4 regions of the Streptomyces sp. NPDC002643 genome follow, and region 1 is predicted to be linked to each of the others. Evidence: riboswitches for the same ligand, from Rfam matches in the RefSeq annotation. Region 1 holds a riboswitch; each other region holds the start of a gene.
What was found. A riboswitch is a leader RNA that binds a small molecule or an ion and turns the genes downstream of it on or off. The one in region 1 is predicted to bind cyclic di-AMP.
Positions count from the first base shown of each region.

Region 2: another riboswitch for cyclic di-AMP. It lies ahead of ACWD4G_RS31565 (M23 family metallopeptidase); the one in region 1 lies ahead of ACWD4G_RS35330 (C40 family peptidase).
Region 3: another riboswitch for cyclic di-AMP. It lies ahead of ACWD4G_RS08920 (transglycosylase family protein); the one in region 1 lies ahead of ACWD4G_RS35330 (C40 family peptidase).
Region 4: another riboswitch for cyclic di-AMP. It lies ahead of ACWD4G_RS41285 (M23 family metallopeptidase); the one in region 1 lies ahead of ACWD4G_RS35330 (C40 family peptidase).

Region 1 is NZ_JBSFVY010000031.1:38,549-45,497, reverse strand. Features, by position in the region: gene ACWD4G_RS35340 (ATP-dependent Clp protease proteolytic subunit) at 1-435, shown strand, start outside; gene ACWD4G_RS35335 (hypothetical protein) at 443-754, shown strand; cyclic di-AMP (ydaO/yuaA leader) riboswitch at 1,251-1,421, shown strand; gene ACWD4G_RS35330 (C40 family peptidase) at 1,425-1,898, shown strand; gene ACWD4G_RS35325 (DUF6328 family protein) at 2,050-2,526, shown strand; gene ACWD4G_RS35320 (ATP-binding protein) at 2,498-2,956, opposite strand; gene ACWD4G_RS35315 (helix-turn-helix domain-containing protein) at 3,206-4,063, shown strand; gene ACWD4G_RS35310 (DUF397 domain-containing protein) at 4,087-4,311, shown strand; gene ACWD4G_RS35305 (8-amino-7-oxononanoate synthase) at 4,414-5,541, opposite strand; gene bioB (biotin synthase BioB) at 5,777-6,949, shown strand, end outside.
Region 2 is NZ_JBSFVY010000024.1:124,461-131,409, forward strand. Features, by position in the region: gene ACWD4G_RS31555 (M16 family metallopeptidase) at 156-1,583, shown strand; gene ACWD4G_RS31560 (M16 family metallopeptidase) at 1,580-2,968, shown strand; cyclic di-AMP (ydaO/yuaA leader) riboswitch at 3,172-3,347, shown strand; gene ACWD4G_RS31565 (M23 family metallopeptidase) at 3,360-4,148, shown strand; gene ACWD4G_RS31570 (GntR family transcriptional regulator) at 4,390-5,094, shown strand; gene ACWD4G_RS31575 (HPr family phosphocarrier protein) at 5,289-5,570, opposite strand; gene ACWD4G_RS31580 (bifunctional acetate--CoA ligase family protein/GNAT family N-acetyltransferase) at 5,760-6,949, shown strand, end outside.
Region 3 is NZ_JBSFVY010000004.1:449,003-455,951, forward strand. Features, by position in the region: gene ACWD4G_RS08910 (cytochrome P450 family protein) at 1-513, shown strand, start outside; gene ACWD4G_RS08915 (LysM peptidoglycan-binding domain-containing protein) at 658-1,776, shown strand; cyclic di-AMP (ydaO/yuaA leader) riboswitch at 2,012-2,160, shown strand; gene ACWD4G_RS08920 (transglycosylase family protein) at 2,165-2,884, shown strand; gene eno (phosphopyruvate hydratase) at 3,344-4,633, shown strand; gene ACWD4G_RS08930 (FtsB family cell division protein) at 4,773-5,276, shown strand; gene ACWD4G_RS08935 (DUF501 domain-containing protein) at 5,318-5,851, shown strand; gene ACWD4G_RS08940 (Ppx/GppA phosphatase family protein) at 5,848-6,789, shown strand.
Region 4 is NZ_JBSFVY010000048.1:715-7,663, reverse strand. Features, by position in the region: gene ACWD4G_RS41310 (beta-alanine-activating enzyme beta-propeller domain-containing protein) at 1-1,677, shown strand, start outside; tRNA gene ACWD4G_RS41305 (tRNA-Met) at 1,813-1,886, opposite strand; gene ACWD4G_RS41300 (dihydrofolate reductase family protein) at 2,110-3,279, opposite strand; gene ACWD4G_RS41295 (MarR family winged helix-turn-helix transcriptional regulator) at 3,396-3,920, shown strand; gene ACWD4G_RS41290 (GTP cyclohydrolase II) at 4,079-4,774, shown strand; cyclic di-AMP (ydaO/yuaA leader) riboswitch at 5,084-5,254, shown strand; gene ACWD4G_RS41285 (M23 family metallopeptidase) at 5,266-6,321, shown strand; gene ACWD4G_RS41280 (aldo/keto reductase) at 6,485-6,949, shown strand, end outside.

The sequences.
Region 1 (6,949 bases):
CTCTACATCAACTCGCCCGGCGGCTCGTTCAGCGCGATGACGGCGGTGTACGACACGATCCGGTACGTCACCTGCGATGTGGAGACCATCTGTCTGGGGCAGGCGGGATCGTCCGCCGCGGTGCTGCTGGCGGCGGGCACACCGGGCAAGCGGTATGTGCTGCCGGGGGCGCGCGTGGTCATCCATCAGCCGGCGTACGGCGAGCCGGTCCAGGGGCAGACGAGCGATCTGGCGATCCTCGCCGAGGAACTGCTGCGCACCCGGCGCACGTTGGAGGAGATGCTCGTACGGCACACGGGGCAGAGCCCGGAACGGATCAGGGCCGATGTCGAGCGGGACACGATCCTCGACGCCCGGGCGGCGGTGGAGTACGGCCTGGCCGACCGGATCATTCCGAGCCGCAAGACCTCGCGCACGCTCCCCGGCACGAGGTGAGCGGCCGATGCTCCCACCCGAGTTGCCGCCGCTGCCCGCGCTGACGCGCGCCGAGGCGGAGTTGATCGACCGTTATCTGGACGTGGTGGACCTGCTGGGCCGGATCAATCCGGCCCGCCCGGGCGACACCTATCGCGGGCTGCGGGCGGCGCAGGCCCTCGTCGGCAAGGCGACCGCGTTGCGCGACGCGCTCGAATTGATGCACGGACGGGGCGAGAACGAGGTCCATGCCCCCACCCTCGCGCGGGCGCTTCGCGTCCTGGACGGCGAGCGGCGCGCCGCACGGGTCGCACTGCCGCCGCCCACGACGCCGAGTTGACCGCCCAACCGACCCCACACCACCCCTTCGACCGCGACACACCCCCCTCGGCCACCAACCCGGGCGACGGCTCGGCCGACCCGCTCGACAGGTGTGATCTTGTCGACATGGCTGAACGGAGTCCGGACGGCGGGCCGTACTGAGGGGCGTCAGGACCGGACTCGGAGCGGAGCGCGGAGCAGTGGGAGAAGCAGCGACAGCAGCGGACACTCACTCAGCCCGCTCCAGAACCGGGGGAGTTGCGCGTCATGCCTGGTTCCAGGCCGGAATGCACTATTCCGATACGGTCGTTCGGACCCCTCGACGGGGTGGACATCCTTACTCAAATCACCCCCTTCAGCTGAATATGCAGGTGGTGAGTAAGGCCACAAATCCCCGATTCCGTTGGGTTTTTCGGACTTCCGTGCGTCAAGATCCCTTCCTGACGACAAGCCCCCGCCACAGCGGCGGGGCGATCCGGGCGGACGCCGAGTCCTGCCGCCGCCCGGATGACCGGTCGACAGGAGTGCATCGGCAGGAGTGGAGGACCCAAGCACGACGGGTCGCCGGAGCGGACAAGCCATGTCCGTGCCGAGCAACCCTTGGGGTGAAGCCGCGTCAGCGGCCGGGCAACTTCGCCAGCCCGAATCCGACAGGTCATCCTTCACAGGCGGCTGACGAAGGGTTGCGCATGACTGCGCTCAATCGTGTCCCGTCGCTGTTGACCCGGGCCGGTACGGCCTCGGCTCTGACCATCGCCGCCGTCGGCGGCAGCATCGTGGTACCGGGCGTCGCGGGCGACGCCGAGGCCGCCACCGTGGCGTCGAAGGCACTCAAGGTCGCGGCTTCCAAGAAGGGCTCGCCCTACCGGTGGGGCGCCACGGGTCCCAGCAGGTTCGACTGCTCGGGGCTGACGCAGTACTCGTTCAAGAAGGCGGGCAAGAAGCTGCCCCGCACCGCCCAGCAGCAGTACAACAAGACGAAGCACATCTCCGCGAGCAACCGCAAGCTCGGAGACCTCGTCTTCTTCCACTCGGGCTCCAGCGTCTACCACGTCGGGATCTACGCGGGGAAGGGAAAGATCTGGCACTCGCCGAAGACGGGTGACGTCGTACGCCTCCAGAAGCTCTGGACGAAGAGCGTCTGGTACGGCCGGGTCCGCTGACCCGGGGTCGGGGGCGGCGGAAACCACCGCCGCCCCCGACGGGCGTGACACCGCCCCGAAAGTGGTTACCCGGTGTGTCATGGCCCCCGACCACACCCGCCCCGCGCGCGACCGGACACCGCTGGAGCACGCGGACCGCAACAAGACCCCGCTGGACCGCGCCGACCGCGACGAGACCCCGTTGGAGCGCGCCGACCGCAACTTCTCCGAGCTGCTGCAGGAGCTGCGGGTCACCCAGACCGGTGTGCAGATCCTCTTCGCCTTCCTGCTGACGCTGGCCTTCACACCGCGCTTCGAGGACCTCGACTCCGTACAGCGCGCCACCTACATCACCACGCTGCTGCTGGCCGTGCTGGCGGCGGCGCTGTTCACGGCACCGGCCGCACTGCATCGCTCGCTGTTCCAGCAGAACGCCAAGCCCACGATCGTCCGGGTCTCGTCCCGGCTGGCGACGGTGGGGCTGGCCGTGCTGATGCCGGCGCTGGCCGGTTCCGTACTGCTGGTCGTGGACGTCACCCTCGGCCGCACGGCCGGGATCATCGCGGGCGTCGGTACGCTCGCCGTCTGTCTGGGCCTGTGGAATCTGCTGCCCAGGTGGGTCAGGGGTGCCGCGGAGCGCCGGCCCTGAGCGGCTGGAGCGGGACCGTCCACGGCAGTTCGATGGCGACCGTCTTGCCGCCCTCGCGGGTGGGTCTGACGCTCAGTCGGCCACCGCACTCGGCGGTCAGCCAGCGGATGATGACCATGCCCCGGCCGTTGTCCTGCTGAACGGCCGCGGGCAGACGTTTCGGAAAACGCGGATGGCTGTCGGTGACACCGATGCGCAGATGCTCGTCCCGGTCGAGGGAGATGTCCACGGTGAACGTGGGCGACTGGCCGAAGGTGTGCAGGACGGCGTTGGTGGCGAGTTCGGAGACGATCAGGCGCACGGTGTCCGCGATGTCCGTGTCGCTCGGCAGGCCCCATTCGGCGAGCACATCGGCGACGTAATTACGGGCGGCGGACACCGAGGCGGGATCGCTCGGCAGAGTGACGGAGGCTTCCTGATGATCTGCCATGGCACGGTCGTCCCTTTCCCACGGGACCGGTGTCCGACAGGGAGCGGATGATTCGACTACGGTCCCGGACTGGTGCTTCGCGCCAGACTGCCACTACCTGGACCCTCTGGGGTGGCGATCCACCAAGATATGCATATATCTGTCCCCCGAAGCGGTGAACTCTCCGACGGCCGACCGTATTCCGGTGCACTCTCGGGCCATCCTCTGTCGTCACCCGACCCACAGCGCGCCGGGCGGAAGGAGAGAGCCATGCAGTACGGTCCGGCGGTGCGCCGCCGCAAGCTCGGTGCCGAGTTGCGCCTTCTGCGCACCCGCGCCGGGCTCACCAGTATCGAGGCGGCCGGTCTCGTGGGCTGGCACCAGTCCAAGGTGAGCCGGATCGAGACCGGCGCCAGCGGGGTGAAGCCCCCGGACGTACGGAAGCTGCTGGACACCTACGAGGTGGCGGACGGCGAGTTGAGGGAGCTGCTGCTGGCGCTCGCGGGCTCCGAGGACGGCGGTGGGCGCCACAACTGGTGGCATGCCTACCGGGGTGTACTGCCGCCGACGTACCGCGACTTCATCAGCCTGGAGTCGCAGGCCAGCGGGATGCGGACGGTGGAGACCTCGGTCGTGCCAGGGCTTTTGCAGATCCCGGAGTACGCGCGGGCGGTGACGCGGGCCACGGTGGAGGGGCTGGAAGACGACAAACTCGACGCGCTCGTGGAAGTGCGGCTCGCGCGGCAGGACGTACTGCGCGGCGATCCGCCGATGGCACTGACTGCCGTGCTCGACGAGGGGGTTTTACGGCGGGAGGTCGGCGGACCGGATGTCATGACCCGTCAGTTGGGGCGTCTGGCGGAGGCCGCGCGCCTTCCTCAGGTGCGACTGCAGGTACTCCCGTTCACTGCCGGGGCGCACATCGGCATCACCGGTCCTTTCGTAATTTTCTCATTTAGGAGCACTTCCGATCTGGACGTGGTTGTTCTCGACCACTTGACGAGTAGCCTCTATCTCGAACGGAAAGAAGACCTCAGGGCCTATGTCGAGGCCTTCAACACCCTTCAGATCCACGCCCTTTCGCCCGAGGAATCGTTGGATTACATCGCCGGGCTGGCTCACGGCTAGCTTTCGGCGCGTGAGGAGGCACCATGTCTGCACTGCCTCGGTCCGTACCCACCAGTACCGCACTGCGCGATGTGCGGTGGCGGCGCAGCAGCCGCAGCGCGGGATTGGCCAACTGTGTGGAAACGGCCCGTCCCGGGTCCGGCCACTGGGCCGGCCTTGTGGCCGTGCGCGATTCGAAGAACACGGCGGGGCCGGCCCTGCTGTTCGCCCCCGAGGCATGGGAGGGATTCATCACCACGCTTCGGTGAGCACCGCCGCGAGCGCCGGCGGTTCCGCTTCCGGGAGCCTCGTTCGCCAAGGCTCCGCCACCGGAAGTTCCGCTTCTGACGACGCACGGCCGCGACGCCGACTCACGGTCGCGTTTCGTCGATGATCCCCATGGCTCGGTCGATCTGTCCCTCGGTGAGATCCGCCCGGGCGGTCAACCGCAGCCTCGATACGCCGTCGGGTACGGACGGTGGGCGGAAACAGCCGACGGCGAGACCCGCCGTACGGCAGTCCGCCGCCCATCGCACCGCCTGATCCGGAGACGGCGCACGCACGGACACCACGGCGGCGTCGGGCCGCACCGCTTCATGGCCCGACGCCGTCAGCCGTGCGTGCAGCTCCCGGGCCACCCAGCCGGCCCGCGCGGCCCGCTCCGGCTCCCGGCGCAGCAGCCGCAGCGCGGCCAGCGCGGCACCGGTCGCGGCCGGGGCGAGCCCCGTGTCGAAGATGAACGTCCGGGCCGCGTTGACCAGATGGTCGATGACATGCGCCGGTCCGAGAACGGCTCCGCCCTGGCTGCCCAGCGACTTCGACAGCGTGACCGTGGCGACCACATCGGGATCGCCCGCGAGCCCCGCCGCGTACGCGGCGCCGCGGCCGCCGTCCCCCAGCACCCCGAGTCCGTGCGCGTCGTCCACGACGAGACCGGCGCCGTACTCACGGCAGGCGGCGGCCAGTTCGGCCAGCGGGGCGGCGTCGCCGTCCACCGAGAACACCGTGTCGGACACGGCGATCGCGGGCCCGGTGCGGGTGCCGAGCGCCTTGCGGACCGCGTCCGGGTCGCCGTGCCCGACGACCTGGGTGGTGCCCCGGGCCAGTCGGCAGCCGTCGATGAGGGAGGCGTGGTTGCCGGCGTCCGAGACGATCAGGGAGCCGTGCGGGGCGAGCGCGGTGACGGCGGCGAGATTGGCCGCGTAGCCGGAGGAAAAGACCAGGGCCGCCTCGAAACCGCAGAAGTCGGCCAGCTCCCGCTCCAGTTCGCCGTGGAGTTCGGTCGTCCCGGAGACCAGCCGGGAGCCGGTGGCCCCGCCGCCCCACCGGCGCGCGGCCTCGGCGGCGCCCTCCGTCACCTCCGGGTGCCGGGACAGGCCCAGATAGTCGTTGCTCGACAGATCGAGGAGCGGCGAGTCGGCCGGGCGGGGCCGAAGGGTCCGTACGAGCCCGGCGCGGCGGCGCGCGGCGGCCTGCTCGTCGATCCAGCCGAACGCCATGGGTCGTCCTCCGGGGGTGAGGTGGGGCGCCCCGCGCAGTATGCGCTTGCCGTGGGCGGGGCATGCGAGTGCCGCACACGGCGCGCGGGGCCCGGGTGCGGATTTTGTAGGCAGTGCACAGACCCTAATGGCAGCGCCGGTCGCTCACGATGTGGCGATACCCACATGTCGATCCGGGTCTGTTGTCCGAAGTCTCCTTGGCCCGGGGCGGTCCCGTAGGACAGGATCGGCTCTCATGGACCTGCTGAACACGCTGGTGGACAAGGGGCTCCGGCGCGAGCCGGTGACCCGTGACGAGGCGCTCGCCGTTCTCCGCACCTCCGACGACGACCTTCTCGACGTGGTGACCGCGGCCGGAAAGGTGCGCCGGCAGTGGTTCGGCCGCCGGGTCAAACTCAACTACCTGGTCAACCTCAAGTCCGGGCTCTGTCCCGAGGACTGCTCCTACTGCTCCCAGCGGCTCGGTTCCACCACGGGCATCCTGAAGTACACCTGGCTCAAGCCCGACGAGGCGTCCAGGGCGGCGGCGGCCGGGCTCGCCGGTGGGGCCAAGCGGGTCTGTCTGGTGGCCTCCGGGCGGGGCCCGACCGACCGGGACGTCGAGCGGGTCGCCGGCACCATCAAGGCGATCAAGGACCAGAACGAGGGCGTCGAGGTGTGCGCCTGTCTCGGTCTGCTCTCCGACGGCCAGGCCGAACGCCTGCGCGAGGCGGGCGCCGACGCCTACAACCACAACCTCAACACCTCCGAGTCGACGTACGGCGAGATCACGACCACGCACACGTACGCCGACCGTGTCGACACCGTCCAGAAGGCCCACGCGGCCGGGCTGTCGGCGTGTTCGGGTCTGATCGCGGGCATGGGCGAGACGGACGAGGACCTGGTCGACGTGGTCTTCTCCCTCCGTGAGCTGGACCCGGACTCGGTGCCGGTCAACTTCCTGATCCCGATCGAGGGCACCCCGCTGGCCAAGGAGTGGCACCTCACCCCTCAGCGCTGTCTGCGCATCCTGGCGATGGTCCGCTTCGTCTGCCCCGACATCGAGGTCCGTATCGCGGGCGGCCGTGAGGTCCACCTCCGCACGATGCAGCCCCTCGCCCTGCACCTCGCCAACTCGATCTTCCTCGGCGACTACCTCACCACCGAGGGCCAGGGCGGCAAGGCCGACCTGGAGATGATCGCGGACGCCGGTTTCGAGGTGGAGGGCATGGGCGAGACGACCCTGCCGGAGCACCGGGTGGCCGGGGAGGCGGGGGCCTGCGGGTCGCGGGCGGCGGGTTGCGGCTCGCACGCCTCGGCGGACGGGGCGTCCGGGTGCGGGTCCCACGAGGGCCCGGACGGGGGCTGCGGGTCCCACGCGGGCGGCGGAGTCTGCGGTTCCGTACCGGCCGCCGCCACCGCGCAGGCC
Region 2 (6,949 bases), on a different contig from region 1:
CCCCGACGGCACGACCGTCCGCAGGCTACGGGATCTCGCTTCAGGCGTACGTCGTCCGGGAACTTCGCGGAGCGTACGCACGCTTGCATACAGTGGCAGGACCGGCACGCACACCGCGGTCCTCAAGGACCGCTCTCGCGATCGAAGGGACGTACATGCCCATGGGTCACACGGCCACAGCCGAGGCAGGCTCCGGAGGCCTGACAGTGAAGGAGCACCGCCTGGACAACGGCCTGCGCGTGGTGCTCTCCGAGGACCACTTGACCCCGGTCGCCGCGGTGTGCCTCTGGTACGACGTCGGCTCACGCCACGAGGTCAACGGCCGCACGGGCCTCGCCCACCTCTTCGAGCACCTGATGTTCCAGGGCTCGGGCCAGGTGAAGGACAACGGCCACTTCGAGCTCGTCCAGGGCGCGGGCGGCTCGCTCAACGGCACCACCAGCTGGGAGCGCACCAACTACTTCGAGACCATGCCCGCCCACCAGCTGGAGCTGGCGCTGTGGCTGGAGGCCGACCGCATGGGCAGCCTGCTGCTCGCGCTCGACCAGAAGAACCTCGACAACCAGCGGGCCGTCGTCAAGAACGAGCGCCGCCAGCGGTACGACAACGTCCCGTACGGCACCGCCTTCGAGCGAATCTTCCGCCTGGCCTACCCGGAGGGTCACCCCTACCGCCACACGCCGATCGGCTCCATGGAGGACCTGGAAGCGGCCAGCCTGGAGGACGCCCAGCAGTTCTTCAGGACGTACTACGCGCCCAACAACGCGGTCCTCTCGGTCGTCGGCGACATCGACCCCGACCAGACCCTGGCCTGGATCGAGAAGTACTTCGGCTCCATCCCCGCGTACGACGGCAAGCCCGAGCCGCGCGACGGCTCGCTGCCCGACGTCATCGGCGAGCAGCTGCGCGAGGTCGTCGAGGAGAAGGTCCCCGCGCGCGCGTTGATGGCCGCCTACCGGCTCCCGGAGGACGGCACGCGCGCGTGCGACGCGGCCGACCTGGCGCTCACCATCCTCGGCGGCGGCGAGTCCTCCCGCCTCTACAACCGGCTCGTACGCCGCGACCGTACGGCCGTCACAGCCGGCTTCGGACTGCTGCGCCTGGCCGGAGCGCCCTCCATGGCGTGGATGGACGTGAAGACCTCCGGTGATGTCGAGGTGCCCGTCATCGAGGCCGCCGTCGACGAGGAGCTCGCCCGGTTCGCCGCCGAGGGCCCCACGGCCGAGGAGATGGAGCGCGCCCAGGCCCAGTTGGAGCGCGAGTGGCTGGACCGGCTCGGCACGGTCGCGGGCCGCGCCGACGAACTGTGCCGCTACGCCGTCCTGTTCGGCGACCCGAAGCTCGCCCTGACCGCCGTCGACCGCGTCCTCGAAGTCACCCCCGAAGAGGTCCAGGAGATCGCCAAGGCCCGGCTGCGGCCCGACAACCGCGCGGTGCTCGTCTACGAGCCCGTCGCCGGTGAGGACGACGACGCGGACCAGGCGGACGAGACGGAGGCCACCGAGGCGGGAGCCGCCGAGGCCGACGCCCAGGCATCCGAAGCCGCCGAAACCACCGACGAGAACGAGGAGTCGGCGAAGTGACCGAGCTCGCGACCATGGACTTCCACCCCCAGCCCCGCGCGGGCGAGGCCAAGCCCTGGGCGTTCCCGGCGCCCGAGCGCGGCACCCTGGACAACGGCCTGACCGTTCTGCGCTGCCACCGCCCCGGCCAGCAGGTCGTCGCCGTCGAGGTCCTCCTCGACGCCCCCCTGGCCGCCGAGCCGGCCGGTCTCGACGGCGTCGCCACCATCATGACCAGGGCCTTCTCCGAGGGCACCGACAAGCACTCCGCCGAGGAGTTCGCCGCCGAGCTGGAGCGCTGCGGCGCCACCCTCGACTCGCACGCCGACCACCCCGGTGTCCGTCTCTCCCTCGAAGTGCCCGTCTCGCGGCTGGGGAAGGCCCTGGGACTGCTCGCCGACGCCCTCAGGGCCCCCGCCTTCGCGGACAGCGAGATCGAACGCCTGGTGGCCAACCGGCTCGACGAGATCCCGCACGAGACCGCCAACCCGGGCCGCCGCGCCGCGAAGGAGCTGTCCAAGCAGCTGTTCCCGGCCGACTCCCGTATGTCGCGTCCCCGCCAGGGCACCGAGGAGACCGTCACCGGCATCGACTCCGCGGCCGTACGCGCCTTCTACGAGCGGCACGTACGCCCCGCCACGTCGACCGCCGTGGTCGTCGGCGACCTCGCCGAGGTCGACCTCGACGCACTGCTCGGCGACACCCTGGGCGCCTGGACCGGCTCCGCGGGCAAGCCCAGCGCCGTACCGATGGTGAGCGCCGACGACACCGGTCGGGTCGTCATCGTGGACCGCCCCGGCTCGGTCCAGACGCAGCTGCTCATCGGCCGCGTCGGTGCCGACCGCCACGCGCGCGTGTGGCCCGCCCAGGTGCTCGGCACCTACTGCCTCGGCGGCACCCTCACCTCCCGTCTGGACCGTGTCCTGCGCGAGGAGAAGGGCTACACCTACGGTGTGCGCGCGTTCGGCCAGGTGCTGCGCTCCGCGCCCGACGGGTCCGGTGTCACGATGCTCGCCATCAGCGGCTCCGTCGACACGCCCAACACCGGCCCGGCACTGGACGACCTGTGGACGGTGCTGCGCACCCTCGCCGCCGAGGGGCTGACCGACGCCGAGCGCGATGTCGCCGTGCAGAACCTCGTCGGGGTGGCCCCCCTCAAGTTCGAGACGGCCGCCGCCGTGGCGAGCACACTGGCCGACCAGGTCGAGCAGTTCCTGCCGGACGACTACCAGGCCACGCTATACCAGCAGTTGGCCGCCACGGGCACGGTGGAGGCCACCGCGGCCGTCGTGAACGCCTTCCCGGGCGACCGTCTGGTGACCGTGCTCGTCGGTGACGCGGCCGAGATCGAGGAGCCGGTCCGGGCCCTCGGCATCGGCGAAGTCACCGTCGTGCCCGCCGAGTAGAAGTCGGACAGAAGTACGCATACTCCTGGGGCCCTGGTGACGGAAGAGTCACCAGGGCCCGCGTTTGTCCCTATTGATGGCGGAGGTTGCGGGTCTGACCTGTGGCGTACGCAACAAATCCTGTGATCCGTTTGTTATTTCGAAGACGGCCCACTTAGCGTCGGTCCGGCTGTTCGTCAGCAGTACGTCGCATCCGCGGCACCGGGCAGTCATCGCCGAGTCCCCGTACGGCGCGAGCCAGGGGAGCCGGGGACCCAACCGTCCCTGGGGTGAATCGGTGGCCCTTCGCACCGCTGAACGAGGTGGTGAGGGGTCCCCGTAGGAGACCTTCCTGCTCCGAACCCGTCAGCTAACCCGGTAGGCGAGAGGGAAGGAAAGGACCAGCCACTCCATGGCGTTCACCCGCCCCCCGGGAAAACACCGCCGACAGCGCGGTGCGCAGCGCACGACCACGAGGACCGTGGGCGTGGCCGCTCTCACCACCACCGGTGTCATCGGCACCGTGGCCTCCGTCCCGGCGTTCGCCGCGGAGCCCGCCCCCGAGCAGACGGGGCTCAACAAGGTCATCGAGCTCGGTGACACGGTCGCCGACCAGGTCGACGCGCAGGCCGCCGCCCAGCAGCAGGCCGCCGAGGTGGCCGCCGCCAAGAAGAAGGCGCAGGAGGAGGCCCGCAAGGCCGCCGCCGAGAAGGCCGAGCAGGAACGTGCCGCCGCCAAGGAGCGCGAGGAGATCAAGGCGCGCGCCGCCCGCGCCGCCGAGCGTGAGCGCCTCAACGCCTTCGTCGCCCCCATCAGCGGCTCCTACATCTCCACCGGCTACAAGGCCGGCGGCGCCGTCTGGTCCTCCGGCAGCCACACCGGCGTCGACTTCCACGCCTCCTCCGGCACGGTCGTCCAGGCGGTCGGCTCCGGCACCGTCGTCGAGGCCGGCTGGGGCGGCGCCTACGGCAACAACATCGTGATCAAGATGAACGACGGCACGTACACCCAGTACGGCCATCTGTCGTCCATCGCGGTCTCCGTCGGCCAGACCGTCACCCCCGGCCAGCAGATCGGCCTCTCCGGCGCGACCGGCAACGTCACCGGCGCGCATCTGCACTTCGAGGCCCGCATGACGGCCGAGTACGGCTCGGACATCGACCCCGTCGCCTACCTGCGCTCGCACGGCGTGAACGTCTGACGCGCACGCTCCTGAGTGCCACGGCCGCCCGCCCGGCCGTCCCCGGACATCGCGAAGCCCCGGCTCACCCGAGCCGGGGCTTTCCGCGTCGTGACGCAGCCCGTCCGTTGTGATGAACGTCCTGTCCAAAAAATATCCATGGATTCCGGTCCGCCATCGGAAATTCCGTCCCGCTGCAATAGAGTCGCCTGAACACACGTCATTCAACGACGTTTCACGGGGATTAAGGCGGAGGTCGGTCATGCGTATTCCGGCGCACTCGGTATGCACGGCGATCCGTGATGACATCGTCGCGGGTGTCTACGAGCGCGGAAGCCGGCTCACCGAGGAACTGCTCGCGCGCCGTTACGGCGTCAGCCGCGTCCCCGTGCGCGAGGCGCTGCGCACGCTGGAGGCCGAGGGCTTCGTCGTCACCCGCAGACACGCGGGCGCGTGCGTCGCCGAGCCGACCGAGCAGGAGGCCGCCGACCTGCTGGAGATGCGCATGCTGCTGGAGCCGCTGGGCGCCGCCCGCGCCGCCCAGCGCCGCACGGAGGCCCACCTCAAGGTCCTGCGCGGTCTGGTCAGACTGGGCCAGGAGCGCGCCAGGCGGGGCAACAGCGAGGATCTGCGCTCCCTGGGCGGCTGGTTCCACGAGACGCTCGCCCAGGCATCCGGAAGCCCCGCCCTGACCTCGACACTCGCCCAGCTGCGCCACAAGATCGCCTGGATGTACGCGGTCGAGGCGCCCGCCGACCCCGTGGAGTCCTGGGGGGAGCACGGCGGCATCGTGGACGCCGTGGCGCGCGGCGACAGCGACCGCGCGCGGGCGATCACCGCCGCGCACACCGAGCGCGCGACCGCCGCGCACCGGCTCCGTTTTCCCGGCGGGGCGTCGGGCCCGGAACGCCCCGACCGTGTGAGGACTTCGCAACACCCCGTAAACATGCAGAGCCTGCGTCATTAACACGGGGGCCGTATACAAAGAGGGTCGGAATTCGAGCGGCATTATTTCTGCTGCCCGCGCACCGAATTCCTGCCTGCCGTGAAGTCGTTATGGCGCAGAAATCCTCCGCTTGTCACGCCGCTTGTCGCGCGGAAATGCGAAGGGCTCGCCCGATGAATCGGACGAGCCCTTCCGGTGTTCTGCGGGTGCGATGCTCAGACGGTCTCGGGAAGCTCTTCGAGCCCCTCGGCGACGAGCTTCGCCAGACGGTCCAGCGCGACGTCCGCGCCCTCGGCGTCGGAGGCGAGGACGATCTCCTCGCCACCCTGGGCGCCGAGGCCCAGGACCGCCAGCATGGAGGCCGCGTTGACGGGGTTGCCGTCGGCCTTGGCGATCGTCACGGGGATACCGGCGGCCGTGGTGGCCCGGACGAAGATGGAAGCGGGTCGGGCGTGGAGGCCCTCGGCCCAGCCGACGTTGACGCGGCGCTCAGCCATGTGATGCTGCCCTTCAGGTGTATCGGGTACCTCGAAGAGGTCTAGACCGGGTTGTCTAGACCAGTTTCCCATATCGTGAAGCGTGCCGGAACGGGCCCACGGCCTGACCTCGAACCGGCTTGTGCCTCTGTGTTGTTTCCCCGGACCGCCCCAGCGCCGTTGTCCGACGCGAGCCGTAGTCTGGGGCCCATGCAGACCTCGTCGGACCGGCACGAGTACCCCGCCCACTGGGAGGCCGACGTGGTGCTGCGCGACGGTGGCACCGCACGCATCCGGCCCATCACCGTTGATGACGCCGAGCGCCTCGTCAGCTTCTACGAGCAGGTCTCGGACGAGTCGAAGTACTACCGCTTCTTCGCGCCGTACCCTCGCCTGTCCGCCAAGGACGTCCACCGCTTCACGCACCACGACTTCGTGGATCGGGTGGGGCTCGCCGCCACCGTCGGCGGCGAGTTCATCGCCACCGTACGCTACGACCGGATCGGCGCCGACGGAATGGCCGCGTCCGCACCCGCCGACGAAGCAGAGGTCGCCTTCCTCGTCCAGGACGCCCACCAGGGGCGCGGTGTCGCCTCCGCCCTCCTCGAACACATCGCCGCCGTCGCGCGGGAGCGCGACATCAGACGCTTCGCCGCCGAGGTGCTCCCCGCCAACACCAAGATGATCAAGGTGTTCACCGACGCCGGATACCAGCAGAAGCGCAGCTTCGAGGACGGCGTCGTACGCCTGGAGTTCGACCTGGAGCCCACCGACCGCTCCCTCGCCGTGCAGCGCGCGCGGGAGCAGCGCGCCGAGGCCCGCTCAGTCCAGCGGCTGCTCGCCCCCGGCTCGGTCGCCGTCATCGGCGCCGGCCGCACACCCGGGGGAGTGGGCCGGGCCGTACTCGCCAACCTGAAGGACGCGCAGTTCGCGGGACGCCTCCACGTGGTGAACAAGGCCGTGGAGGAGAAGGAGATCGACGGCGTCCCGGCTCACCGGTCGGTGCGGGACATCGACGGTCCCGTCGACCTCGCCGTGATCGCCGTCCCCGCCGAGCAGGTCCCCGAGGTCGTCGCCGAGTGCGGCGAGCACGGCGTACAGGGGCTCGTGGTCGTCTCCGCCGGGTACGCCGAGAGCGGGCCCGAGGGGCGCGAGCGCCAGCGCGAACTGGTGCGCCAGGCGCGTACGTACGGCATGCGCATCATCGGGCCCAACGCCTTCGGGATCATCAACACCGCCCCCGACGTCCGGCTCAACGCCTCGCTCGCCCCCGAGGTGCCCCGCTCCGGACGCATCGGCCTCTTCGCCCAGTCCGGCGCCATCGGCATCGCCCTGCTGTCCCGGCTGCACCGACGCGGGGGAGGCGTCACCGGCGTCACCGGAGTCTCCACCTTCGTGTC
Region 3 (6,949 bases), on a different contig from region 1:
TACGCCCTCCTCACCCACCCCGACCAGCGCGCCCGCCTCCAGAACTCCCTCTCAGCGGGCGAGACCGGCCTCCTCGAAACCGGTGTCGAGGAACTCCTCCGCTACGACGGCCCCGTCGAACTCGCCACCTGGCGCTTCGCGACCGAGCCCCTCACCATCGGCGGCCAGGACATCGCCCCCGGCGACCCCGTCCTCGTCGTCCTCGCCGCAGCCGACCGCGACCCGGCCCGGTTCACCCACCCCGACACCCTCGACCTCTCCCGCCGTGACAACCAGCACCTCGGTTACGGCCACGGCATTCACTACTGCCTCGGCGCCCCCCTCGCCCGTCTCGAAGGCCAGACCGCGCTCGCGACCCTGCTCACCCGTCTCCCGGATCTCCGACTCGCGGTGGATTCAGCCGATTTGAGATGGCGCGGGGGGCTCATCATGCGAGGCTTGCGCACACTTCCCGTGGAGTTCACGCCGGTTCGGGCGGCCGATAGCAGTACCCCGCACGGCACCGAAACATGACACACCCTCAAGTCTGTGATCTTCACGTGATCTGTACTGCATTGACTTGTGACAAGTGATCGACTGCCGATACGTTCACGCATCAGTGCGAAGGCCCACCACATCCCTCGCACGGGCCACCGCTGTCGCGTGAAAGGCAACCGCATGCTCTCCGGGAACGGTCGTCACCGTCGCCCCCGTCAGGCCCCTGCTCTTCTCGTCGCGGCCGGAGTGACCGGCTCCGCCATCGCCATCCCGCTCCTCGGCGCCACCGGCGCGAGCGCGGCCAGCGGAACCACCTGGGACCAGGTCGCGGAGTGCGAGAGCGGCGGCGCCTGGAGCGCGGACACCGGCAACGGACGCTACGGCGGTCTTCAGATCTCCCAGGCGAACTGGGAGAGCTACGGCGGCCTCGACTACGCCACCAGCCCCGACCAGGCGAGCCGTTCGCAGCAAATCGCAGTCGCCGAGAAAATCCTCGCTGACCAGGGCGTCGGTGTCTGGTCCACCTGCGGTCTGCTCCACAACCTCGATGGCGACGACGGTTCCGCCGACGTCGACACCGGCGTCGCGGATGACGGCTTGTCGAACTCGGATGATTTCTCCGGTTCCTCCGGTTCGACTGATTCCACCGGTTCGTCCAGCTCATCTGGTTCATCCGGTTCATCTGATTCGAGCGAGTCTCCGAAGTCGGCCGAATCGCCTGAGTCATCCGAGTCGTCCGAGTCGTCCGAGTCATCCGGAGTATCCGATTCGCCGAAGAAGGCCGACGAGGACTCCGTCAAGGGTGACACCGGCTCGAATGACTCCGATGGTTCCGACGGCTCCGCCGGCGACGATTCACGGGGGTCCGACAGCTCATCCACAGGAGGCGCAACGGGTGACGAGTCGGGCAACTCGAGGCAGAACGACAGCGCTTCGTCCGGTGAGGGCGGTGACGCCGGTGCCGGTCGCCATCGGGGCGCGAGCGCCGACGAGGGCGCGGCCGGTGACTCCGGTGCCGATTCCTCCGTCGACTCCTCGTCCTCCGGCCGTCACGCCGCCCGTGCCGCCGACGCGGCCCGGGGCGCCGCGCGTGATGTCGCCCGCGATGCCGTCGACGCCGCCTTCGCCTCGTACACCGTCCGCGCCGGGGACACTTTGACGTCGATCGCCGACTCCCTTGACCTCCCTGGCGGGTGGCGTGAGCTGTACTCCGAGAACGAGGGCACGGTTGGAACCGACCCGGACCACATCGTTCCCGGTCAGACCCTTGAAGTCGCTGTCGAAACGGGCGAAAGGTAGCGGCAGTTCGGGTCATGGTTCGCCCCTGAATGCCCGTTTTGATCTCGGTGGGAGATGAATCACAGATCCCCCATTCCGCTTTGGGATTCGCCGATTCACGTGTTTACGGTCGTGACTGCTCGCCCACAGCGGGCCCTTGCGGTCGTCACGCCGAATCCTGCCGACGGCCGCGTGGAACAGTCGTCGCGTCAAGCGCCGTTGGCAGGAGCGGGGGACCCAAGGTAAGTGCCGGGTCCGGCGGTTGAGGCCCTTCGGGGTCTCGGTCGCGGGAACCGGCTCGGGGTGAAGCCGTGCGATGTGAGCCGAAAGGCGAGCATGCGCGGCCGGGCAACTCAACCGGCCCGAACCCGACAGCTCACCTCGCAGGCGTCGGTGAGGGGATCACTCCATGCTGTTTTCCAGCAAGGGCAAGCACCGCCGCCCGAGCAAGGCCGCCCGCGCCATCGCCGTCGTCGGCGTCACCGGTGCCGCCGCCGTCGCCGCCCCGCTGATCGCGGCCGGCAGCGCCTCCGCCGCCACCGCCTCCGAGTGGGACGCCGTCGCCCAGTGCGAGTCCGGCGGCAACTGGTCCATCAACACCGGCAACGGCTACTACGGCGGTCTGCAGTTCTCCGCCTCCACCTGGGCCGCGTACGGCGGTACGCAGTACGCCTCCACCGCCGACCAGGCCACCAAGGCCCAGCAGATCGAGATAGCCGAGAAGGTCCTCGCAGGCCAGGGCAAGGGCGCCTGGCCGGTCTGCGGCACGGGCCTGTCCAGCGCCGCGTACGACGGCGGCTCGGCCTCCTCCGACAGCGGTTCCTCGAACACGGACTCCGGTTCGAGCAGCTCGTCCTCGAACAGCGGCTCGACCTCCGGCTCCACCTCGGAGAGCGCCCAGGAGACCCGCGCCTCCCGCTCCTCCGAGCGCGCCACCGTCGAGACCCCGACCGGCAAGAAGGTCAAGAAGGGCGACGGCGAGTACAAGGTCGTCAAGGGTGACACCCTCAGCGGCATCGCCGAGAAGAAGAACGTCGAGGGCGGCTGGGAGAAGCTCTTCGAGCTGAACAAGGACATCATCGACGACGCCGACTTCATCTACCCCGGCCAGCAGCTCCACCTGAGCTGACGACGGCCCGGCGCGAGCCGGTGCCCCGCCGGTCCGGCCCAGGCCGGGCCGGTGGCCGGACGGTTCGGCTGAGTCCAGAAAAATTGGCCGCTCCTCAGCTGAACCACAGCCCGCGCACATCCGTGTCCTCCATAGTGAAGACCTCGTGCGGGCCACCCCCGTCCCCCACGGGCTCCCCGCCTCGGTGCGCATTCCCCCGTACGCACCGGGGCGGGGCTTTTTTCTTCCCCCGCCCCTCTCCACCCCTCTTCCGCTCTCCACCCCTGCGCCGCTCCTCCTTCTCTTCATCTGCCGGCCCACTCCCGTACACCCCCCTTTGTTCCGCTCTGGAACAATGGGACCCGTCTCTCTGTCCACGAGACGGTCGGTCGGCTGCCGACGGCCCCGGGGCGGTTAGGCTCTAGTCGCATGGCCCACGCGGCCTCGCACCAACGCGTCACATCCAAGAAGGAGATGCTCGTGCCGTCCATCGACGTCGTCGTAGCCCGGGAAATCCTGGACTCCCGAGGCAACCCCACGGTCGAGGTCGAGGTCGGCCTCGACGACGGCAGCACGGGTCGTGCCGCCGTTCCGTCCGGCGCCTCCACCGGTGCCTTCGAGGCCATCGAGCTGCGTGACGGCGACCCGGGCCGCTACCTCGGCAAGGGTGTCGAGAAGGCCGTCCTCGCGGTCATCGAGCAGATCGGCCCGGAGCTCGTCGGCTACGACGCCACCGAGCAGCGCCTGATCGACCAGGCGATGTTCGACCTGGACGCCACCGACAACAAGGGCTCCCTCGGCGCCAACGCCATCCTCGGCGTCTCCCTCGCCGTCGCCCACGCCGCCTCCGAGGCCAGCGACCTCCCGCTCTTCCGCTACCTGGGCGGCCCCAACGCGCACCTGCTCCCGGTGCCGATGATGAACATCCTGAACGGCGGCTCGCACGCCGACACCAACGTGGACATCCAGGAGTTCATGATCGCCCCGATCGGCGCGGAGTCCTTCTCCGAGGCCCTGCGCTGGGGCGCCGAGGTCTACCACACCCTCAAGAAGGTCCTGAAGCGCAAGGGCCTCAACACCGGTCTCGGCGACGAGGGCGGCTTCGCCCCGAACCTCGACTCCAACCGCGCCGCCCTCGACCTCATCCTTGAGGCCGTCAACGAGGCCGGCTACACCCCCGGCGAGCAGATCGCCCTGGCACTCGACGTCGCCGCCTCCGAGTTCTACAAGGACGGCGTCTACGTCTTCGAGGGCAAGGAGCGCACCGCCGCCGAGATGACGGACTACTACGCCGAGCTCGTCGACGCGTACCCGCTCGTCTCCATCGAGGACCCGCTGTTCGAGGACGACTGGGACGGCTGGAAGACCATCACCGAGCGCCTCGGCGACAAGGTCCAGCTCGTCGGCGACGACCTCTTCGTCACCAACCCCGAGCGCCTCGCCCGTGGCATCGAGGAGGGCGCGGCCAACGCGCTGCTCGTCAAGGTCAACCAGATCGGCTCGCTCACCGAGACCCTGGACGCCGTCGAGCTGGCCCAGCGCAACGGCTTCAAGTGCATGATGTCCCACCGCTCCGGCGAGACCGAGGACGTCACCATCGCCGACCTCGCCGTCGCCGTGAACTGCGGCCAGATCAAGACCGGCGCCCCGGCCCGCTCGGACCGCGTCGCCAAGTACAACCAGCTGCTCCGCATCGAGGAGATCCTCGACGACGCCGCCGTGTACGCGGGCCGCTCGGCCTTCCCCCGGTTTCGCTCTGCGAACTATTAAGCACAGCAAGGGCTGAGCCCAAGCAGGACGGCAAGCAGGAAGCGTCGTACATACGTCCCCGTACCCGGTCCCGTACCGTGTGCGGGGACGTACGCGCGTACACGCAGCAGCAGGGCAGCAGAAGAAGGGGACGCGGGACATGGCCGTGAAGGACCGGGACCGGGACCGCTTCTCCACCGCGACCCGTATCAAGCTGCTCGGTGAGCAGACGGCCGCGCGGGTCTACCGCTCCCAGACCAAGCGCCAGGCCCGTCGCTCCCGGCTCACCGGCCGGGCCGCGCTGCTCGCCCTCGTCCTCTGCTCGATGATCGTGGCCCTCGCGTATCCCATAAGGCAGTACGTCTCCCAGCGCGCCGAGATCGCCGACATGCAGCGGCAGCGGCAGGAGGCGCGCGAGCGTGTGGAGGAGTTGCGCGACCTCAAGGCGCGCTGGAAGGACGACTCGTACGCCGAGCAGCGCATCCGGGAGCGGCTGCACTATGTGATGCCCGGCGAGACGGGTTACACGATGATCGACCCGGACGCGGCCAAGCAGTCCCGTACGACCCAGGGGGCGGCCGACCTCCCCTGGTACACCAATGTCTGGGACGGTGTCGACAAGGCCGACGCCGCCGCCCCGGTCGCCCCGGCCGACCAGCAGTGAATCGAACAGCTCCAGTAGCTCCAGAGGACTTACGTACAGGTATGCAAACGCCCCCTCCTTCCACTCCCCGCACCGAGCCCACCGACGCCGATGTCGAGGCCTTCCAGCAGCAGTTGGGCCGTCCGCCGCGCGGTCTGCGCGCGATCGCGCACCGCTGCCCGTGCGGACAGCCGGACGTGGTCGAGACGGCGCCCCGGCTCCCCGACGGCACGCCCTTCCCCACGACGTACTACCTGACGTGTCCGCGCGCCGCCTCGGCGATCGGCACGCTGGAGGCGAACGGCGTGATGAAGGAGATGACCGAGCGGCTGGCGAAGGACGAGGAGCTGGCCGCCGCCTACCGGGCCGCCCACGAGGACTACATCCGCCGCCGCGACGAGATCGAGGAGCTGAAGGGCTTCCCGAGCGCGGGCGGTATGCCGGACCGTGTGAAGTGCCTGCATGTACTCGTGGCCCACTCGTTGGCGGCCGGCCCCGGCGTCAACCCGCTCGGCGACGAGGCGATCGAGATGCTCCCGGAGTGGTGGGCCAAGGGCCCGTGTGTGGTTCCGGCGGAAGCGGAGGCCGACCAGTGACCCGTGTCGCCGCCATCGACTGCGGTACGAACTCCATCCGTCTCCTCGTCGCCGACGCGGACCCTCGGACGGGCGAACTCGTCGATCTGGACCGGCGGATGACCATCGTCCGCCTCGGCCAGGGCGTCGACCGTACGGGCCGGCTGGCGCCGGAGGCACTGGAGCGGACCTTCGCCGCCTGCCGTGAGTACGCCGCGATCATCAAGGAGCACGGCGCCGAACGCCTCCGCTTCGTCGCGACCTCCGCCTCCCGCGACGCCGAGAACCGGGACGACTTCGTACGCGGTGTCCTGGACATCCTCGGTGTCGAGCCCGAGGTGATCTCCGGCGACCAGGAGGCCGAGTTCTCCTTCACCGGCGCCACGAGGGAGCTGTTGGGGCGTGACGACCTGGCCAAGCCGTTCCTGGTCGTCGACATCGGCGGCGGCTCCACCGAGTTCGTGGTCGGTGACGGCCAAGTGCGGGGCGCCCGTTCCGTGGACATCGGCTGTGTCCGGATGACCGAGCGGCACCTCGTCCGCGACGGTGCCGTCATCGATCCGCCGGGCCCCGACGAGGTCGCCGCGATCCGGGCCGACATCGAGGCCGCCCTCGACCTCGCGGAGCAGACCGTGCCGCTGCGGGAGGCCCACACCCTGGTGGGACTGGCCGGTTCGGTCACGACGATCTCCGCGATCGCCCAGGACCTGCCCGAGTACGACTCGGAGGCCATCCACCACTCCCGGGTCTCCCACGACCGCGTCCGCGAGATCACCGAGTGGCTGCTGCGGTCCACCCACGCCGAGCGGGCCGCCGTGCCGTCGATGCACCCGGGCCGGGTGGATGTGATCGCCGCCGGCGCCCTCGTCCTGCTCGCGATCATGGAGCGGATCGGCGCGGCGGAGGTCGTGGTGAGCGAACACGACATTCTGGATGGAATCGCCTGGTCCATCGCCTAGGGCCTGTCGTTTGGATCAGGCCGACTTCGGGCCACGGTGCCTTGACGCCGCAGATGTGCGTGCCACGCCCTGCGGCCCAGGCATGATCCAAACGACAGGCCCTATAGCCCGCCGGGTCCTCCCCGTGGCGGCGAGGCGCTTGTGAGCAAGTGTTAACTAC
Region 4 (6,949 bases), on a different contig from region 1:
ACGGTCGCGGAACTCCTCGACGAGTTCGCCGCCCGTCTCCTGCCGACCTCCTCCCCCTCCCGTACGACGGCGTACGACGAGGAAACCGAAACCGTCACCCTCGCCTTCGAGGGCGGCGCCTGGCTGCCCGCGCCCGTGGCCGCGTCGGTACGACGGGCGGAGGCGGCCGGTGGAGCGGTGCCGGTGGCCCCACCGGAGGCGTTCGGAACCCCGGCCGCGCGCTTCGGCCCCCCGAGCCCCAGACCCGTATCGGGCCCCGCGCCCGGGCCGGACCCCGCCCGCACTCCCGCCTCCACCCCCGCGCCGACCGCCGGACCGACTCCGACCACGGCCCTTCCCTTCACCCCGGCGACCCCGACCGAGCCCGACACCGAGGGCCCGGAATACCTGGGGGAAGCCACCAGAACACCCCAGCACGAAGCCACCGGAGCGCCCCAAGGCGAAGCCATCGGGCCACCCCAAGGCTTCGGCCCGCCCCCCACGCCCACCCCACCCGGCACGAGCACCTGGCGAACGGACCCCGACCCCAGTACGCCCACCCGACGAACGGACCCCGCCCCCGCCCCGCCCACCCGCCGTCGCGTGCTCGCCACCCTCGCCGGAGTCGGTGGCGTGGCCGCCGTGGGCGTCGGCACGTACCTCCTCGGCCGGGGCGACGGCGACACCGGCAAGGGCACGGACGACACCACCCTGAAGGACCCGGAGACCACCCCCACCCCCGGCCGCCGCCGCTGGACGTACGGCACCGGCGGCCCGATCGCGCCCGCGCTGCTCGCTGCCGGCGGACTGGTGTACGCCGGCAGCAGGGACGGGACGATGTACGCGCTGGACGCCGAAACCGGCAAGCCCCGCTGGCAGTTCAGTACCGGCAACGGCGTCTACACCTGCCCGGCCGTGGCCGGCGGCATCGCGTACTTCGGCAGCGCCGACTACCACCTCTACGCCGTCGACGTCGCGACCGGCGACCAGCGCTGGCAGTTCAGCGCCCAGGGGGAGGTCAACTCCTCGCCGGTGGTCGCCGGGGGAGTGGTCTACGTGGGCAGCGACGACCGCAAGTTGTACGCGGTGGACGCCGCTTCCGGCGACCGGAAGTGGACGTACGCGGCGGGGGGCCGCATCCGCTCCTCCCCGGTCGTGGCGTGGAACAAGGTGTACGTGGGCAGCGAGGACGCCCTCCTGCACGCCGTCGACGTGGCGACCGGCGAACGCAGCTGGTCGTTCGAGACGGGCGGCGACGTCAAGTCGTCCCCGGCGATCGCCGACCGCGTCGTCTACGTCGGCAGCTACGACGGCGGCCTCTACGCCGTCGACTGCGACACCGGCGAGCGGAAGTGGAAGTTCACCACCAAGGGCGGGGTCGGCTCGTCGCCGTTCGTCGCCCAGGGCGTGGTGTACGTGGGCAGCGACGACGGCAACCTGTACGCCGTGGACGCCCTTACCGGTGAGCAGAAGTGGAAGTTCACCATCGGCAACGTCGTGTACTCCTCGCCCACCTACCTCGACGGCACGGTCTACGTCGGCAGCAAGAACGGCAACCTCTACGCCGTCGACGCGGACACGGGCAAGCGCGTGTGGGTGAACCGCACCGGCGCCGACATCCGCTCGTCCCCGGCGGCCATCGGCAGCACGGTGTACGTGGGCAACGACAGCGGCACGGTCTACGCGGTCAGCCGCTGAACGGCGACGGGTGACCCGACCCGGGTCCGGAAGGACCACGGGTCCCGTCCGCCCTGGCGGATCACCCGCGCCGCATGGAACGCGAAAACACCTTGGGCCGGAACCCTTGATCGGGTTCCGGCCCAAGGCCTTCAGTAGCGGGGACAGGATTTGAACCTGCGACCTCTGGGTTATGAGCCCAGCGAGCTACCGAGCTGCTCCACCCCGCGTCGGTGAAACCAGAGTACCCCATCCGCGGGGCCCCGAGCACACGCTTTACCCACCCGAAGATCATCTCCGGGCGACCCGACCCTCGGTTCCCCCGGCCGCCCGGACTCGGTTCCCCCGGCCGTATGGCCCTGGTTCCCCGGCCGCCCGGCCCCAGCCTCCTCGCTCGCCCGGTGGTCGGGGGGTGGTCGGTGCCCCCAGCCTCCTCGCTCGCCCAGCGCCCCGTCACCCGCCCAGCAAATGCCCGTTCGGCGTCTTGGCGCGCTCCGCGTACTCGGGGAGTACGACGACGTCGGCGCCCTCCTCCGACAGGATCGCGTTCCCGGCGGCGGCGTTCTCGACGAAGGTGTCGGGCTCCCGCCAGGCCGTGACGACGCGGCGTACTCCGGCGTCGAGGATCAGCCGGGCGCAGGGGGCGGGCCGGGAGGCGCGGTGGGCGCAGGGTTCGAGGCTGCTGTAGACGGTGGCGCCGGCGAGGCGCGGATCGGCGGGGTCGAGTTTGGCGAGGGCGGCCTCCTCGGCGTGGGCGACGGGGTCGCCGCCCTCCCGCGAGTACCCGCGGGCCAGCTCCGTACCGTTCTCGGCGACCACGACCGCGCCCACGCTGAACGCGGTCGAGGAGGGCGGGCACTCGGCGGCCAGTTCACAGGCGAGGGCCAGCCAGTGCCGGTCGGCGGCGGAGCCGTTCATCCCGGTGCCGGGCGCCGTGGGGACGTACCGGATCAGGACGACGTCCCCGACCGGCCGGGTCTCCACCACCCGCATCCGGCTCGTCGGCCCCCCGGGATACGCCCCGGTCCCGAACATCCGCGGTGCGTCCGCCTCCCCCACGAACACCGGCGCCACGGCCAGCCGCAGCTCGTCGGCGAGCCCCTGCTGGAGCAGCTGGGTGTGGACGAGGCCACCGCCCTCGACCATGAGACGTCGTACGCCGCGTACGTCCCCGAGATGGTCGAGGACGGCCGGCCACTCCAGATCGGGGCCGAGGGACACCACGTCCACGCCGGACACCACGTCCACGCCGGTCGCCAGGCCCAGCGCGTGGAGGCGTTCCGCGCCCTTGTCAGTCGTGTACACGACCTTCTCGCCGCCGGTGTGCCAGAACCGGGCCGCCGGGTCCAGCTCGCCGGACGCGCTGACCGTGACCTTCAGCGGATACTCCGGGAGCCCGGCGGCGACCCGGGCCGCGCGTCGCTCGGGGGAGTTGACCAGCAGCCGGGGGTTGTCGGTGCGCAGGGTGCCGGCGCCGATCAGGATGGCGTCGCTGTCCGCGCGCACCTCGTCGACCCGGTCGAAGTCGGCGGGCCCGGAGAGCAGCAGCCGTTCGGGCCCGGTGTCGTCCAGGTAGCCGTCGAGGGAGACGGCGGCGGACAACAGGACGTAGGGCTGAGGCATGGGCGCGCTCCCTGTGACATGACGATGAACGGCGGGATGGCCGGGAACGAACGGCGGGGTGACCTGGACGAACGCCGGGCTTGGTTCAAGTTTTAAGCAACATCTACACTGTACGCATGACGACCCGCTGGCTCACCCCCGAGGAGCAGCGTGCCTGGCGCGCGTTCATCGCCGCGAGCTCACTCCTGGAGGACGCGCTCGACCGGCAGCTCCAGCAGGAGGCCGGCCTGCCGCACCTCTACTACTCCATCCTGTCCGCGCTCTCCGAGGCGCCGGACCACCGGATGCGGATGACGGATGTCGCCGAGCGTCTGAAGATCACGCGCAGCCGGCTGACGTACGCCGTGACGCGGCTGGAGAACGACGGGGTGCTGCGGCGCGAGAACTGCCAGTGGGACAAGCGGGGCAGTATCGCCGTACTGACAGACGAGGGCATGGCCCTGCTGGAACGCGCGGCGCCGGGCCATGTCGAAACGGTCCGCAAGGCGGTCTTCGACCATCTCCGCCCCGAGCAGATCGGCCAGTTGGAGGAGATCTGTACGGGGATCGCGGCGGCGCTCCAGGGTGAGGACGGCCACCGCCCGCCCGGCGCGGACGAGCTGCCGTGGCGCCGCAGGTCGTGCTCGTCGTCCGACGGATGACTTGGCTCACTTCTGCGGTGTCGGGAATGTGATCTCCCCGTAAATCTGTTGCTTGAAATTTGAAGCAGGGGTTAGAGTCGCCGGGAGGCGTTGCTTCAAATCTGAACCAGATGTGGAGTGGCCGCCCACCCGCACAGGACCGAGGACCGGAGAACCGCATGCCCGACTCCCCCGCCACCACAGCCGCAGCCACGTCCGCCACTGCCACCGTCGCCGCCACGGTCACCGCCACTGCCCCTGCCGCCGCCACCCCGCGTGCCCGTGTCCGGGTGCCGCTGCGCTTCGGTGACGGTTACGCCGTCGACGCCGAGATGGTCACCTTCCACGGCCTCGTCGACGGCCAGGAGCATCTGGCGCTCGTCCTCGGCGACCCCGAGCCCGGCACGACCCCCCTGGTCCGGCTGCACTCCGAGTGCCTGACCGGCGATGTCTTCGGCTCGGCCCGCTGCGACTGCGGTCCGCAGCTGCGTGAGGCGGTGGAGCGGATCGCCGACCGGGGCGGGGTACTCCTCTACCTCCGCCAGGAGGGGCGCGGCATCGGCCTCTACAACAAGCTCGACGCGTACGCCCTCCAGGACCAGGGTCTCGACACCTACGAGGCGAACGCGGCCCTGGGTCTGCCTGAGGACGGCCGCGACTACACGGCCGCCGCGCAGATGCTGACCGCCCTGGGCATCACCGAACTGGACCTGCTGTCCAACAACCCCGACAAGGCACAGCAGTTGCGCGACCTCGGGGTCGGGGTCCGGGACCGGGTGCCGACCGGCGTCTTCACCACCGCCCACAATGTCCGTTACCTCCGGGCGAAGGTGCTCCAGACCCAGCACACGCTGGCGCTGCCCGAGCCCGCGTAACGGCGTGGCCCTCTTTCCGGCGCGAGGGCGTGACCCTCTTTTCATTTCCTTCATGATCACCATCTCGCCCCCTCCTCGATATCACTCCCCGTGTCCGCCCGACCCCCCTCCGCATAACAACTGACATACCGTCAGAACTTCTGTTACCGCCGAGGGAAGGTCAACTCGCCCGTTTTCGGCCGCTCATGACCCGTAAAGTCCAGCGGAAAAGCCGGAACGATCATTCAGAACTGCTTGGAATGGGGCCCTCGCGTCTATTAACGTTCGATAACGCAGCGCGGTCGTCCCAGCCGTCACAAGAGGCGGCTCCGTGCTCACGCGCCGAATCCCGTACCACTTGTTGGTAGGGGAACCGGGGAACCACCACCCTGGGGTGAATCGCGGGCAAACCGTCGTGGCAGCACGACTGGTTTACGCGCGTAGGAGACCTTCCTGCTCCGAACCCGTCAGCTAACCCGGTAGGCGAGAAGGAAGGAAAGGAGTACGCCCACGTGGCGTCCAACCGGTCCGCGACCGAAGCCCCGTTCGTACCGGCCCAACGTGACGGCGAGAGCCGGACGTTCGGCTACGGCAGCTACAACAGCGAGAACGAGGGCCCCTGGCAGGAGTGGAACCCCACCGAGGAGTCCATTCGCCCCGTCCGCGGCCGGCACCGCGTCGCCAAGCAGCGGCAGCGCGGCGGGCTCGCCCGTAGCTCCACGGTCCTCGGCGTCGGTGTCATAGCCGCCGTCGGCGGCGCGGGCATGGCCAGCGCGCAGACCGGCAAGCCCCCGGTGTCCATCTCGATGCCCGACATGCCGAACGTCGGCTCGGTCTTCGAGGAGGAGGACGAGGCCCAGGACGAGCCGCAGGCGACCACCGCCCCCCTCAGCAGCGCCGGCCTGATCGCCGCCGACACCGAGCAGGGCACGACCGACGCTGGCGAGGCACTGCGCGCCCGCATCATCCAGCAGGCCGAGTCCCAGCAGGACGCCGTCGACCTGAAGGCCGCCGAGGCCGCGCAGACCGCCGCCGCGGAGAAGGCCGCCGAGCAGGCCGCCCAGGAGAAGAAGGAAGCCGAGGCCAAGGAGGCCGCCGCCAAGAAGAAGGCGGAGGAGGAGGCCGCGGCGAAGAAGGAGGCCGAGCGCCTCGCCGAGCTGGCCAAGCAGTTCGCGCTGCCGACCTCCTCGTACACCATCACCTCCACATTCGGCCAGGCCGGCTCCTACTGGTCCTCCGGCTACCACACCGGCCTCGACTTCGCCGCCCCCACCGGCACCCTCATCAAGGCCGTCCACAGCGGCACGATCACCCAGGCCGGCTGGGACGGCTCGTACGGCTACAAGACCGTCCTCACCCTCGATGACGGCACCGAGATCTGGTACGCCCACCAGTCCTCCATCGGCGTCAGCGTCGGCCAGAAGGTCGCCACCGGCGATGTCATCGGCCGAGTGGGCGCCACCGGCAACGTCACCGGCGCCCACCTCCACCTGGAGGTCCACCCCGACGGCAGCGCCAGCGGCATCGACCCGGCGGCGTGGCTGCGCAGCAAGGGCCTGAGCATCTGACTTTTCCGGTGTGACTTTTCAGGGCCGTGTCCTTCTGGACACGGCCCTCGTGTTTTTCGCGCAAACGGCGCCGCCGGCGACGACGGTGGGCGCCCCCCTCCCCTCACCCGGTGTTCATGGCATCGCGGAATGCGGGCGTCCGCCAAGGCTGTTGACGAAGAACATGACTTCTCTTCGCAAGCTGGGCACGTCCGATCTTGAGGTCTTCCCCCTCTGCCTGGGCGGCAACGTCTTCGGCTGGACGGCGGACGAGCAGACCTCCTTCGCGGTCCTCGACGCCTACGCGGCGGCCGGCGGCAACTTCGTCGACACGGCGGACTCCTACTCGCACTGGGTCGACGGCCACACGGGAGGCGAGTCGGAGACGATCATTGGCAAGTGGGTCAAGTCCCGCGGCAATCGCTCCGACGTGGTCATCGCGACCAAGGTGAGCCAGCACCCCGACTTCCCCGGCCTGACCGCCGCCAACATCAAGGCGGCGGCCGACGCCTCCCTCACCCGCCTGGGCACCGACCACATCGACCTCTACTACACGCACTTCGACAAGCCCGAAGTCCCGGTGGAGGAGATCATCACGGCCCTGGACGACCTGGTGAAGGCGGGCAAGGTACGCGCCATCGCCGCGTCC